DNA from 2 places in the Bacillus sp. GW823-FHT06A10 genome. Region 2 is predicted to be linked to the other one. Evidence: riboswitches for the same ligand, from Rfam matches in the RefSeq annotation. Region 2 holds a riboswitch; the other holds the start of a gene.
What was found. Region 2 has a riboswitch for FMN ahead of ribD (bifunctional diaminohydroxyphosphoribosylaminopyrimidine deaminase/5-amino-6-(5-phosphoribosylamino)uracil reductase RibD). Riboswitches for the same ligand answer to the same signal wherever they lie in the genome.
Positions count from the first base shown of each region.

Region 1: linked by a shared signal. The riboswitch ahead of AC1Q8M_RS03715 (ECF transporter S component) and the one ahead of ribD (bifunctional diaminohydroxyphosphoribosylaminopyrimidine deaminase/5-amino-6-(5-phosphoribosylamino)uracil reductase RibD) in region 2 are both predicted to bind FMN.

Region 1 is NZ_JBXAHT010000001.1:704,144-710,556, reverse strand. It holds gene recQ (ATP-dependent DNA helicase RecQ) at 1-441, opposite strand, end outside; gene AC1Q8M_RS03725 (YpbB family protein) at 431-1,492, opposite strand; gene AC1Q8M_RS03720 (ferredoxin) at 1,791-2,039, shown strand; gene AC1Q8M_RS03715 (ECF transporter S component) at 2,161-2,739, opposite strand; FMN riboswitch at 2,902-3,041, opposite strand; gene AC1Q8M_RS03710 (hypothetical protein) at 3,290-3,976, shown strand; gene AC1Q8M_RS03705 (peptidoglycan DD-metalloendopeptidase family protein) at 4,130-4,744, opposite strand; gene AC1Q8M_RS03700 (cob(I)yrinic acid a,c-diamide adenosyltransferase) at 4,828-5,409, opposite strand; gene resE (sensor histidine kinase ResE) at 5,546-6,413, opposite strand, start outside.
Region 2 is NZ_JBXAHT010000002.1:704,403-710,815, reverse strand. It holds gene AC1Q8M_RS18550 (GNAT family N-acetyltransferase) at 1-145, opposite strand, end outside; gene AC1Q8M_RS18545 (alpha/beta hydrolase) at 227-1,150, shown strand; gene AC1Q8M_RS18540 (DUF2552 family protein) at 1,161-1,406, opposite strand; gene AC1Q8M_RS18535 (CDGSH iron-sulfur domain-containing protein) at 1,695-1,901, shown strand; FMN riboswitch at 2,092-2,235, shown strand; gene ribD (bifunctional diaminohydroxyphosphoribosylaminopyrimidine deaminase/5-amino-6-(5-phosphoribosylamino)uracil reductase RibD) at 2,541-3,653, shown strand; gene ribE (riboflavin synthase subunit alpha) at 3,635-4,279, shown strand; gene ribBA (bifunctional 3,4-dihydroxy-2-butanone 4-phosphate synthase/GTP cyclohydrolase II) at 4,292-5,485, shown strand; gene ribH (6,7-dimethyl-8-ribityllumazine synthase) at 5,504-5,965, shown strand; gene AC1Q8M_RS18510 (hypothetical protein) at 5,988-6,308, opposite strand.

The sequences.
Region 1 (6,413 bases), on a different contig from region 2:
AAAATCATAACCCCATTGAGAAATACAATGAGCCTCATCAACAACAAATAATGAAATATGAATTTTCTTCAATTCCCTAATTAATAACTCCGACTGTAACATCTCTGGTGAAACAAAAATAAATTTATATGAAGATAATTTTTTCATCGCTTCTCTTTTTTCATTTAATGTCCGAAAACTATTAAATGCTATCACTCGGTTTTTCACAACATACTTTAATTGTGTCACTTGATCTTCCATTAAAGATAATAACGGTGATACAACAAGCACTGTTCCTTCTCGCATAAGCCCCGGAAACTGATAGCACATAGATTTCCCTCTTCCAGTCGGAAGCATTGCTATCACATCTTTTCCTTCTAATAAATCTGTAATAACTCCTTTTTGACCTGGACGAAATTCAGAATATCCAAACCACTTATATAAATATTCTTCAAGTTTCATTTACACCCTCCATCCGCGCTAATACAAGACGAACTTCAAAATAAGAGATATCTTCTCCAACAGCTTGTTTCAAAACACGTAACTTCCGCGTTTGTAATGCTTCAATTACTTTTATTACTTTGTCTATCTTTTCTTTTTCCATAAACATTTCAATAGAAAAATCTTTTTCTCGCAAAGCAATTTCAACAAAATGATCTTCTATCGTTGCAACCTTTAAATTCCGAATCGTCGCTATTTCTTCTAAAGAACGCCCTTGTCTCCAAAAATTATATGTTTTTTTCGTGGATAAACTAAATAATTCAGCTCTCTCATTTGGATAAGATATAATTTCAGCTAATAGTGGAAATTCATTTTCTTTATCACGAACTTCTTGTATAAAGAAATGCATTGTACCCCAAAATAAAAAATACACCCTGAATATATCTTGTTTCGTAATTTCTGCTAATTGTTGCAATGTACAACCAATACGTTCATAGCCCGTTAGTCGATATGTTACAATCGTCGCTTCTATCGCATTACTCTTTTCCAAAAGATTATGTACTTCCGTCCATAGTTTCCTCGCCAACTCACTTCTTTTATATGGCCTTCCTGTTAGAAAACGTTTTACCCACATCATTATTTCTGTATCTTGTTGAATTGGGATAAACTTCGTATTATTCTGTTGTAAATTTGATATGGTTTGAATAATCAATGATAATCTTTTCCAAAATGTTTCACCTAATTCACCATAATGTAAACCATGCAAATGTGCTGGAAAAGCATAAACTTCCTCCCATTTATGTAACTGCATTTTACCCGTAGGTGTTAACACATATGTATTTTCATGTATTTCTTGAATAAAATCCGCTTGCAACAACTTTACAACTTCACCATCATAGTCATTTCTATTTAATGATTTATATATTCCGAATAAAAAAGAAATCCGGAACATATTTCCATCTTGTAAAGTTTGCGAAGAACGTTTGCCCTTTAGTAAATAATAAATAGAAGAAACGGTTCTTTCACCATTCAATTGTTTTAAACAATGCAACAAAGTATATTGTATTTGCATGACCGCTTCCACCTTCCAATCTTAACTTCATTCTTTTCAGTACAATTACACTATCTACTGTCGCTCATTAAACTTATCATATAAGAACTATATACTTGTATATATTCTATTGTATCAAACGAAATCACATTTACGTATTTTGAAAATCTTATGACATAATTCAAAAATAAGTTGACACTCTAATTGATAAGCATTATCATTATAATTTTATGTTGAAAAGTTTCACAAACCGTTTTACAATAAGGTTATAATTTTTATGGCGAGCTTTTCACATACATATTATCAGGAGGGAAAAAAGATGGCAAAATATACAATCGTTGATAAAGATACTTGTATTGCATGTGGTGCTTGTGGCGCTGCTGCACCAGACATTTATGACTATGATGATGAAGGTATTGCATTTGTAACATTAGACGATAACCAAGGTATCGTTGAAATTCCAGATGTATTAATTGAAGATATGATGGATGCATTCGAAGGCTGTCCAACTGACTCAATTAAAGTTGCTGACGAATCATTCGACGGAGACGCTTTAAAATTCGAATAGTCTTTTATTAACTTCAAAAAACGCCCCTCATATTGATGAGGGGCGTTTTTTGTATCTAAATTTTATTTTCCTTAATAAAAAACCATTAGTAGTTCCACACTACTAATGGTTTTAATATATATTATGCATTTTTCATTTTTGCAAACACCCATACTTTCAGGCGTGAGAATAATGCTACAAATACAATTGTTACAACAATTCCTTTAATTAAATTAAATGGTAAGATTGCCGTTACAACCGTTGTTCTGATAGCTTCGCTAGACATAGCCGGTGAATTTAAAAACCAAGTGTAAGCCGGGAATATGATGATGTAGTTTAATACACTCATAATAAGTGCCATTGTAATTGTCCCTAGCATTAATCCTGTCGTTAAACTCTTCACAGTACGATACTTTCTAAATAAGAAAGCTGCTGGTCCAATAAATAAACATCCTGCAATAAAGTTTGCAATTTCTCCAACTGGTACTCCTGTTAAACTTCCTTGAATCCCGTAATGTAAAATGTTCTTTATCGCCTCTACAATCACTCCTGCTACTGGTCCAAAGATAATTGCTGCAATTAGAGCTGGTACATCACTAAAATCAATTTTCAAAAATGGCGGAAGCCCTGGGAACGGGAAATCCAACATCATTAGTAAATATGCAATACTACTTAGCATCGCTACACTCACCATCTGCACTACACTGTTTTTTTGTTTCATCTTTCTCTCTCCTTTTCCATCGATCATCTCATGGAAAGTGGAAAGGTTCTGCTATGCCTATTTTTTCATAGAACGAAAAAACCCTTTGTGTTTTACACAAAGGGAGAATTTAAGGCACATCAAACAGACGTTCAAATCCATATCTTTTTTGAACGCTTGAACCTCCATCTTCTCCCATCCAGACTATACTGTCGGCTTTGGAATCACACCAAATCCTGCCTTAACGGCTCGCGGGCTTAGAACAAAATCATAAATAGTTCATCACCGCCGGTCGGGATTTTCACCCTGCCCCGAAGATAGACCGATATTCTATTTTCCCCTTCATTATACAACAACCTCATAACATTGTGAACTAAAAAATTGTAACTTATTTAAAATTAGTTATTTATTTTTCGTAACAACAAATGAATTGCGAAATATTTTACAATACAATCCATATTTTTTATTATTCGGCATTTCTCTTTTGAATTACCTAGTCATATATAATTAAAAGTGATAAGATATTGAATTGTTAAGATAAGAACATTTTCTGAGTTATGGAGGAAATGTCATGAAAAAAGAAAAGAGACATTCTATTCGAGAAGCAATGAAAAAAAACTTAAGAAAAGAATACTTTTACTTAAAAAAAGAATTACTTTTCTACTGCCCAATTGATTTAGGCACATTCTCAAACGAGACATACTATGCTACTTTCGATGAAGATGGCATCAGTATTTATCAGTATGATAAGAAAACAGAAAGTAAATTAAAATTGTGTGAGCGTCATCCGTGGAAGAGTTGGAGTAAAGTGAAGATTGATCACTATTTGACAACTTCTCAATTTATTTTTCAGGGTGAGCGAAATTGGATCTTATCTCTTTTTCAAAAAGGAAAAGAAGCTCAAAAAATTATTGAAGAGCATACATCTTTACAAACAGAAGTTGTTTCCCGCTCTTTCTTAAAAAAACTTCCTGGCTTTCGTTCTAATACACCACTGAATAAATACATCGGTAGCATTTGTTACACTGCACTTATTGCATTTTTATTAAAATGGATGATTCCATTTCAAGCACCACAAATCGCCCTGTATTCTATTTCGATTGGTTGTATGCTTCTTGGCCTACTTTGTTTGACAATCGGTTTAATTGAACCGACTATCGTACTGTTTCGAACAAAAGAGAAAACAAGAACAAAAGTTTTTTACTTATATAGCTATTTAGCTATTTCTGGATTTATATGTGTCTTTATTTTTTGGTAAAAGAAACCGTCCCAAAATAAATTTTGGGACGGTTTTCTTTTAAATATAGATACTCTAATTCACTCAATACTTCTAGGAGAAGCGCCCATATAATTTCATTTACATTGAACCTTATTTAAGAATATTCAAAGTTTAATTTTTGAGACGTTGCCTTTACTTAACATATAATTGTTGATTAGGATAAATTAGCTCTTGCTGCAATCCATTTTTTTCTTTAATCTCCTTAAGTGTCATACTAAATTTCCGTGCAATACTAACTAAAGTATCCCCTTTTTGTACGACATATAATGATGAAGAAACAACTTCATTTCTTTGTTCACTTAAAACAAGCAATGGGTTCATCGCATTCTTTTTCGCCATCGTCCATCTTCCTTGATGAAGTTCTAGATGTAAGTGTGCACCTCGCGATTCTCCCGTGTTCCCTACTTCTCCAATTTTTTCTCCTTTTGAAATATAATCCCCTTGAACTACATATCTCTTATTTAAATGTGCATACACAGCCTCATATTCTCCATGTTTAATAAATATAACGTTTCCATAACTACTTGAATAATAAGACTTTGTTACCTTCCCTTCTTGAATAGCTGACACAGGCGTGCCGATCGGTGCCGCTATATCTATACCGTAGTGTTTTCCGTGTCTTGTCCCAAAATAATCACTTATCTGTCCTTCAACAGGCCATGCCCATTGATTTCCCTCTGCGTACACATGTAATTGAGATAAAAACAGTACTGTCAATAACATAACGCCGTATTTTAAAACTTTCATATACATCCTCCGTTTTCTAATTACCACCATACCTTCTCTATTTTGGTATATTACAGAAAAAAGTATACAAAAAAGAAAGTGAATCACTCCACTTCCTTCTCTTTCTTATCACGAAAAACGATTGCACTGCGATTATACTCTACATCTTTTACTTGTAATCGAGCGTTTATTACTCTAGCTACTGCAAATAAATAGTCAGATAATCTATTTACATACTTTAGAACAACTTCATTTATTTTTCCTTCTTTTTGTAAGGACACGATACATCGTTCTGCTCGCCTTACAACTGTACGTGCAATATGAATAGCAGCTGCCGACTCGCTTCCACCTGGTAAAATAAAGCGCTCTAGCGGCGGTGCTTCTTCTATATACGAATCAATCCTACTTTCTAAGTTTTCGACCATTTCAATTTTTACTTTATAAGGTATCTTCTCACCTACTATCGCCAAGTCTCCCCCGCAATCAAATAGTTCATGTTGAATCGTTTCAAGTTCATTGTAAATATCTCCGAAAGGCCCGCCTTGTAGTTTAGTCATTGCATATCCGATATGAGAATTCGCCTCGTCTATTGTTCCATACGCTTCCACACGGATATCATCTTTATCAACCCTACCACCTATTACACTTGTCGTTCCTTTATCTCCTGTTTTTGTATATAATTTCATTTCTTCACAGCACCTCTCTTGTTATTCTTTATTCGAGCAACATAGAAAAAAGTTCTACCATTCTTTATTTAATTGAGTTTACAAAAAAATAAAAAACAGCAGAACTTTATTCATTATCAACTTTAAAAACGTATATCTAAATTATACGATTCGGTAAATAGACAGAGAATGTAGTTCCTTCTCCAACAACACTTGATACAGAAATTTTACCATCATGGCCTTGAACAATATTTTTCGCAATCGCAAGCCCGAGTCCTGTTCCACCTTTTTTTCCACGTGTTCTTGCTTTATCAGCTTTATAGAAACGATCAAATAAAAATGGAATATCTTCTTCTGGAATACCAACGCCCGAATCTTGTACTTCAAAAATGAGACCATTATTTTTCGTATCAATTACAAGTGTTACATGTCCGCCTGCGTTCGTATGACGTATTGCGTTATCAATTAAATTCGTCAATACTTGTTCCATACGATCTGCATCAAACGGGTATTGTTCAATTGGATTTTTGAAATCAACTGTTAGTTCAACTTCTTTATCCTTTGCAATCCCTTGGAATTTACGACCAATTTTTTCAACAAACGGATGTATGTCCACTTCACCTATATGTAACTCTACATTACCACTTTCCATGCGTGCTAAATCTAATAATTCATTTACAAGTTTACCTAAACGAACGGATTCATCATAAATGATTTGAACAAACTCATTAATTTCTTCTTTCGTTTGCACAATATCATCTAAAATTGCTTCACTATACCCTTGCAGCATGACCATCGGTGTACGAAGTTCATGCGATACATTCGCAATAAAGTCTTGACGCATCTTTTCAAGACGACGTTCTTCCGTCATATCTCGCAGTACTGCTACAGCCCCGCGAATTTTCGTTTGATTGTAGAGCGGCGTCATAAGAACTACATAGTTCCCTTTTTGTAAATTAATTTCAACAACTTGTTGTTGTTCGCTTTCTACAACGAGATGGAATAGTTCAACAAGTTCAGAAGGC
Region 2 (6,413 bases):
CATCTGAGAGCGCAACAAATCCTGGCAACTCTTCTAACTGATGTCCCTTACCACGTGAAACCATCAATGAACTTCCCCAGTTCTTACACATGAACATTCGGATTGTTTCTTTCATCGCTGGCGTAATTTTTTGTATATGCAGCATTTCCTATTTCTCCCCTTTTATATCATTGTGATACAATATAAGTGTATCACATGTAACGGTATTTGGAGGATGAGGTAAAGTATGAAACGTTTTTTTGCAGCATTGTTTACTATACTAGGTGCAATAACTGCCCTTGGGATTTTCTTTACAAATAAAGTGATGTACTTAAAGAAAAAAACAGAGGAAGAAGTACTCGAAAGAGAAACGAAAAAACATTTTCGTATAGAGGATTTTGATGCTCTTCATAAAGAAGAAATTCATATCCCTTCACAATTCGGATACGACCTTCACGGATATTACATTCCTGCTGGTCATTCCAATAAGTTTATGGTTTTTTGCCACGGTGTAACTGTAAATAAAATAAACTCTGTAAAATATGCAAACTTATTCTTAAAAAGGGGATATAATGTCCTCATTTACGATCATCGTCGTCATGGTAAAACTGGCGGAAAAACAACAAGCTATGGATACTATGAAAAGCATGATTTGAAATCCGTAGTTGACTGGCTAAAAAACCGTTTTGGAACCAATATTACACTTGGTATTCATGGTGAATCTATGGGAGCCGCAACAATTCTTCAATACGCAGGACTTGTAGAAGATGGCGCTGATTTCTATATTGCAGATTGTCCTTTCTCTGATTTTCACGGACAATTACAGCACCGTTTAAAGGTTGAATTCCATTTACCAAAATGGCCTTTATTACCTTTAGCAAACGCATTTTTAAAAGTTCGTGACGGTTATACAATTCGTGAAGTTTCACCAATCGACTGTATAAAAAACATTAACAATCCCGTTCTCTTTATTCATAGTAAAGATGACGACTATATTTTAGCTGATATGACAAAAGCGTTATATGAAGCGAAAGAAAATAATAAGCAACTTTATATTGCAGAACACGGTGCACACGCTTGCTCTTATAACGAAAATAAAGAAGAGTACGAAGCAGCCATCGATCAATTTTTAAACACATATGTGAAAGAAACAAAAAACAGGCTTGCATAAGCCTGTTTTTTTATTGCGCTAAAACGTCTGTAACTTGTTCCATATTTTCAGAAATCCATTGCATTGCATCATCTAACGTTGGAAATTCTGTCGTTTGAAATGTTACTTCATCTTGAAGTAACCAAACATCCTTTACCTCTTGCCCTACACCTGCAATGGACCAATGTAACAAACTATATGGATGATTATCATTCAAAAATGATGCCCACGTGCGCTCATTTGCAATGTTTCGTAATGTATGTAATTGTTTATCCATCTCTCGTCACCTTACTCTAGTCAGTTATGAAAACTATTATAACACTCTCTTCTTTCTCAAACAAAGTGCTCTTTTTTCCCCGCTATTTGTGGGCAGTAAAACTCCCACCTCAAAATTCGGCTGAAACAAAGAAGTTAGGCGGGAGATTAACTGCCCCTAAAAGCCCGATTGGTTCAAATAATAATTAGTGGGGGATGCCTCCCCCACTAATTAAAGTTTCACTTTATATTGCCAAGCACTTCCCTTGATTATATGATGAAATTAAGCGTTTGGGAAGGAGGGATAACGTTGGCAAAAGTACAAATTAAAGTAAATGATAATGGCTCTTTTCGCGTTACAGGGGACGTGGAATTAGTCGACTCACAAGGGAATGTATTCCCAGCAAAACCGGCATTTTCTTTATGCCGTTGTGGTTTATCAAAAAATATGCCTTATTGCGACGCTTCGCATAAAGGTAAATTCGAGTCTGTTGTTAGAGCACCAGAGGCAGAATAAATTTACATGTGACATGCACATTTTTTTGTGCATGTTTTTTCTTTTTAGCAACTCCGTTATATCCCTTCTCCTTACAACATTTCTAATACTTTTATTTCCATTCCAGCCTGCATATATTTTCACACAATTCTTCACATTCGAATATTTTTTACTAGCCTTTTATTTTTTTTGTGCTATAATTTGAGCAAACAGCATCCTTCGGGGTCGGGTGAAATTCCCAACCGGCGGTGATGAAGTGAAAACTTCTAAGTCCGTGACCCGTTTTCAACTCGAAAACGGTGGATCTAGTGAAACTCTAGGGCCGACAGTATAGTCTGGATGGGAGAAGGATATGTTTCTAGTTTTTTATATAGTGAATACACTTTTATTTCAGTATGCATATTTTTAAAGATTCATTTTGATTCTTTATATATGTTTAATTTTCTATACTTATTTTTTATACTGAAATAAAAAGAGACAACTAGCGTTTAAAAATTCGATATTTTGCTAGGTTTTTTCCTTATGCAGAAATATCAATTATCGTTAGGTTTCTTTCCTATGCTTTCGTATTCAAACTATATTTCTAGAAATCACGTCTCCCAAACCCCAAGGATATTAAATCCTTGGGGTTTTTTGATTTTTTTAGGAGAGGTGAAGAAAATGACAGATCAAGAATATATGAGGATTGCCCTGCAGTTAGCAGAAGGAACATCAGGACAAACAAGTCCAAATCCTATGGTTGGTGCTGTTGTTGTAAAAGATGGAAACATCGTTGGTATGGGGGCTCATTTACGGGCTGGTGAAGAACACGCAGAAGTTCATGCCCTTCAAATGGCTGGTCAGAACGCCAAAGACGCTACCGTTTATGTAACACTGGAACCGTGTAGCCACTTTGGAAAAACACCACCTTGTTGTGAATTGCTCATCGAAAAAGGAGTTAAGCGTGTTGTAATTGCTACTCTCGATTGTAATCCGCTCGTTTCTGGTAACGGAAAAAGAAGATTAGAGGAAGCTAGAATTGAAGTAACTACCGGTGTTCTTGAAGCAGAAGCAGTTTTATTAAATCGCTACTTTTTTCACTACATGAAAACGAAACGCCCTTTTGTAACAATCAAAACAGCGATGAGCTTAGATGGAAAAACAGCAACTGTAACTGGTGAAAGTAAGTGGATTACAGGTGAAGAAGCACGTGCTGATGTTCACCAATATCGCCATATACATGATGCAATTCTTGTTGGAGTGAATACAGTTATAGCTGATAATCCTCATTTAACAACAAGAATTCCAAATGGTGGGAAACATCCTATTCGCGTTGTTTTAGATACCCATTTACGAACACCACCATCTTCTCATGTTATAACAGATGGTTTAGCACCGACATGGATTATTGTCGGTAAGGATGTAAAGAAAGAGAAGATATCTTCTTATGAATCTAAAAATATAGCTATATTCCAAATGGAAACGAAGCATATAGAAATTGAGGACCTTCTTTCCTTTCTTGGAGAAAAACAAATTCTTTCTCTATTCGTTGAAGGTGGCCAATCGATTCATGCAAGTTTCTTAAAAACAAACAATTTTAATGAAATTGTAACCTATATAAGCCCGAAATTAATTGGTGGGAAAGATGCTCCTACTTTATTTGGAGGAAATGGTTTTTCAAAATTACAAGATGCGCTTTCCTTGAAAATTCAAGAGATGAAACAAATTGGTGATGATATAAAAATTGTTGCGAATGCCCGAAACGAGGTGACGGAATGTTTACAGGAATTGTAGACGAATTAGGAACGATAGCAAACATGCAACAAAGCGGAGAAGCGATGAAATTAACGATTCATGCAAAGAAAATTTTATCAGATGTTCACTTAGGTGATAGTATCGCGGTGAACGGTATTTGCTTAACTGTAACAAGCTTTACAACTAATTCATTTACAGTTGATGCAATGCCTGAAACGATGCAGTCGACATCACTTCGCATGCTTAAACCGCACTCTAAAGTAAATTTAGAGCGAGCAATGGCTGCAAACGGACGATTCGGTGGACATTTCGTTTCAGGACATATTGATGGCATCGGAACGATTTTAAATAAAAAACAACATTACAATGCCGTCTATTACAAAATAGCAATTTCTGATGAACTGCTGCGCTATTGTTTGCATAAAGGATCCATTGCTGTTGATGGAACGAGTTTAACGATATTTGATATAGACGAATCTTCCATAACGATTTCACTCATCCCGCACACAGTAAGCGAATCTGTCATTGGAGAAAAAAATGCCGGAGATATCGTAAACATTGAGTGTGACATGATTGGTAAATATATCGAACGCTTTATTACTAAACCTACAAAACGAGTAGGTTCAATGACTGAAAGCTTTTTACAAGAAAACGGATTTCTATAAGGGGGAAGCATAATGTTTCATCGTATTGAAGAAGCTCTAGAAGATTTAAAACAAGGTAAAGTCGTTATCGTATGTGATGATGAAAACCGAGAAAATGAAGGCGATTTTATTGCTTTAGCAGAGTACATTACACCAGAAACAATTAATTTTATGATTACACATGGCCGTGGTCTCGTTTGTGTACCGATTACAGCAGGGTACGCAGAACGTCTACAATTAGAACCAATGGTATCTCATAATACAGATTCACATCATACTGCGTTTACAGTGAGCATTGACCATGTTTCTACAACAACAGGGATTAGCGCTCACGAACGTGCAACTACGATACAAGAATTGTTAAACCCCGCATCAAAAGGCGCTGATTTCAATCGACCTGGACATATCTTTCCATTAATTGCGAAAGAAGGCGGTGTCCTGCGTCGTGCAGGTCATACAGAAGCTGCTGTTGATTTAGCGAAGCTATGCGGTGCCGAACCAGCTGGAGTTATTTGCGAGATTATAAATGAGGACGGCACGATGGCACGTGTACCTGATTTAATAGAATGCGCAAAACAATTTGATATAAAAATGATTACAATAGAAGATTTAATTGCTTACCGCCGCCATCATGAAACACTTGTGACGAGAGAGGTGGAAATTACATTACCTACAGATTTCGGTACTTTCCACGCAATTGGCTATTCTAACTCATTAGATACGAAAGAACATATCGCACTTGTAAAAGGTGATATTTCAATAGGTGAACCGGTACTTGTGCGTGTTCATTCTGAATGCTTAACAGGAGATGTATTCGGTTCACATCGCTGCGATTGCGGACCACAACTCCATGCAGCACTTGCTCAAATTGAGCGTGAAGGAAAAGGTGTTCTTCTTTATATGAGACAAGAAGGAAGAGGCATTGGGCTTCTTAATAAGCTTCGTGCTTATAAATTACAAGAAGAAGGATTCGATACTGTAGAAGCAAATGAAAAACTCGGCTTCCCTGCTGATCTTCGTGATTACGGTATCGGAGCACAAATATTAAAAGATTTAGGTTTACAAAGTTTACGATTATTAACGAATAACCCAAGAAAAATTGCTGGCTTACAAGGTTACGATTTAGAAGTAGTCGAGCGTGTACCGTTGCAAATGCCAGCAAAAGAAGAGAATAAATCGTATTTACAAACGAAAGTAAACAAATTAGGACACTTACTAAACTTATAATTAAAGGAGAGATTTATTATGGTATTCGAAGGTCATTTAGTTGGTACAGGATTAAAAGTTGGAGTTGTTGTTGGACGTTTTAACGAATTTATTACAAGTAAGTTACTTGGCGGCGCTTTAGACGGATTAAAGCGTCACGGTGTAGAAGAAAATGATATTGATGTTGCTTGGGTTCCTGGTGCATTTGAAATTCCTTTAATCGCTAAAAAGATGGCTAGTAGCGGAAAGTATGATGCTGTTATTACATTAGGTACTGTAATCCGAGGTGCTACAACTCACTACGATTACGTTTGTAATGAAGTAGCAAAAGGTGTTGCGTCTTTATCACTACAAATGGACATCCCAGTTATTTTCGGCGTATTAACGACAGAAACAATTGAACAAGCGATTGAACGCGCAGGTACGAAAGCTGGTAATAAAGGATATGAATCAGCTGTTGCTGCAATTGAAATGGCTCACTTATCAAAACAATGGGCATAAAAAAAGAGGCTTCGGCCTCTTTTTATTTTTTCACCTTTTTTTGTACATCTTTTATTAATTCATTCATCGTTTTTCCTTCTGTTTTTATATGAAGAGCTTGTGCTGTTCTCCATACATTCTCTCTTTTTTTCGCTTCTTCTATAATAGTAATTTCTTTTCTAACTTCCTTTAAATCTTTTCCTTCCGTTTTCAATCCAAAATGTTCAGCTTTCGTTCGAAAGTGTTGTTCGATTCTTTGTTGCATCTCTTTTTGTTCAGGATTTTCAGCAGCCTTAACTGGATCAGAACTTATTGCTTTTATTAAAATTAAACAAGTCATAATCGCTAATATGTATTTGTACATGTAAAATCCTCCAACCCAATATAAATTACATATTTACTATGTACAACTAGGGCTTGGAAAATTCGTCCACAAAAATTCTTTTTTCCGCTCAAAAACCAATAATAT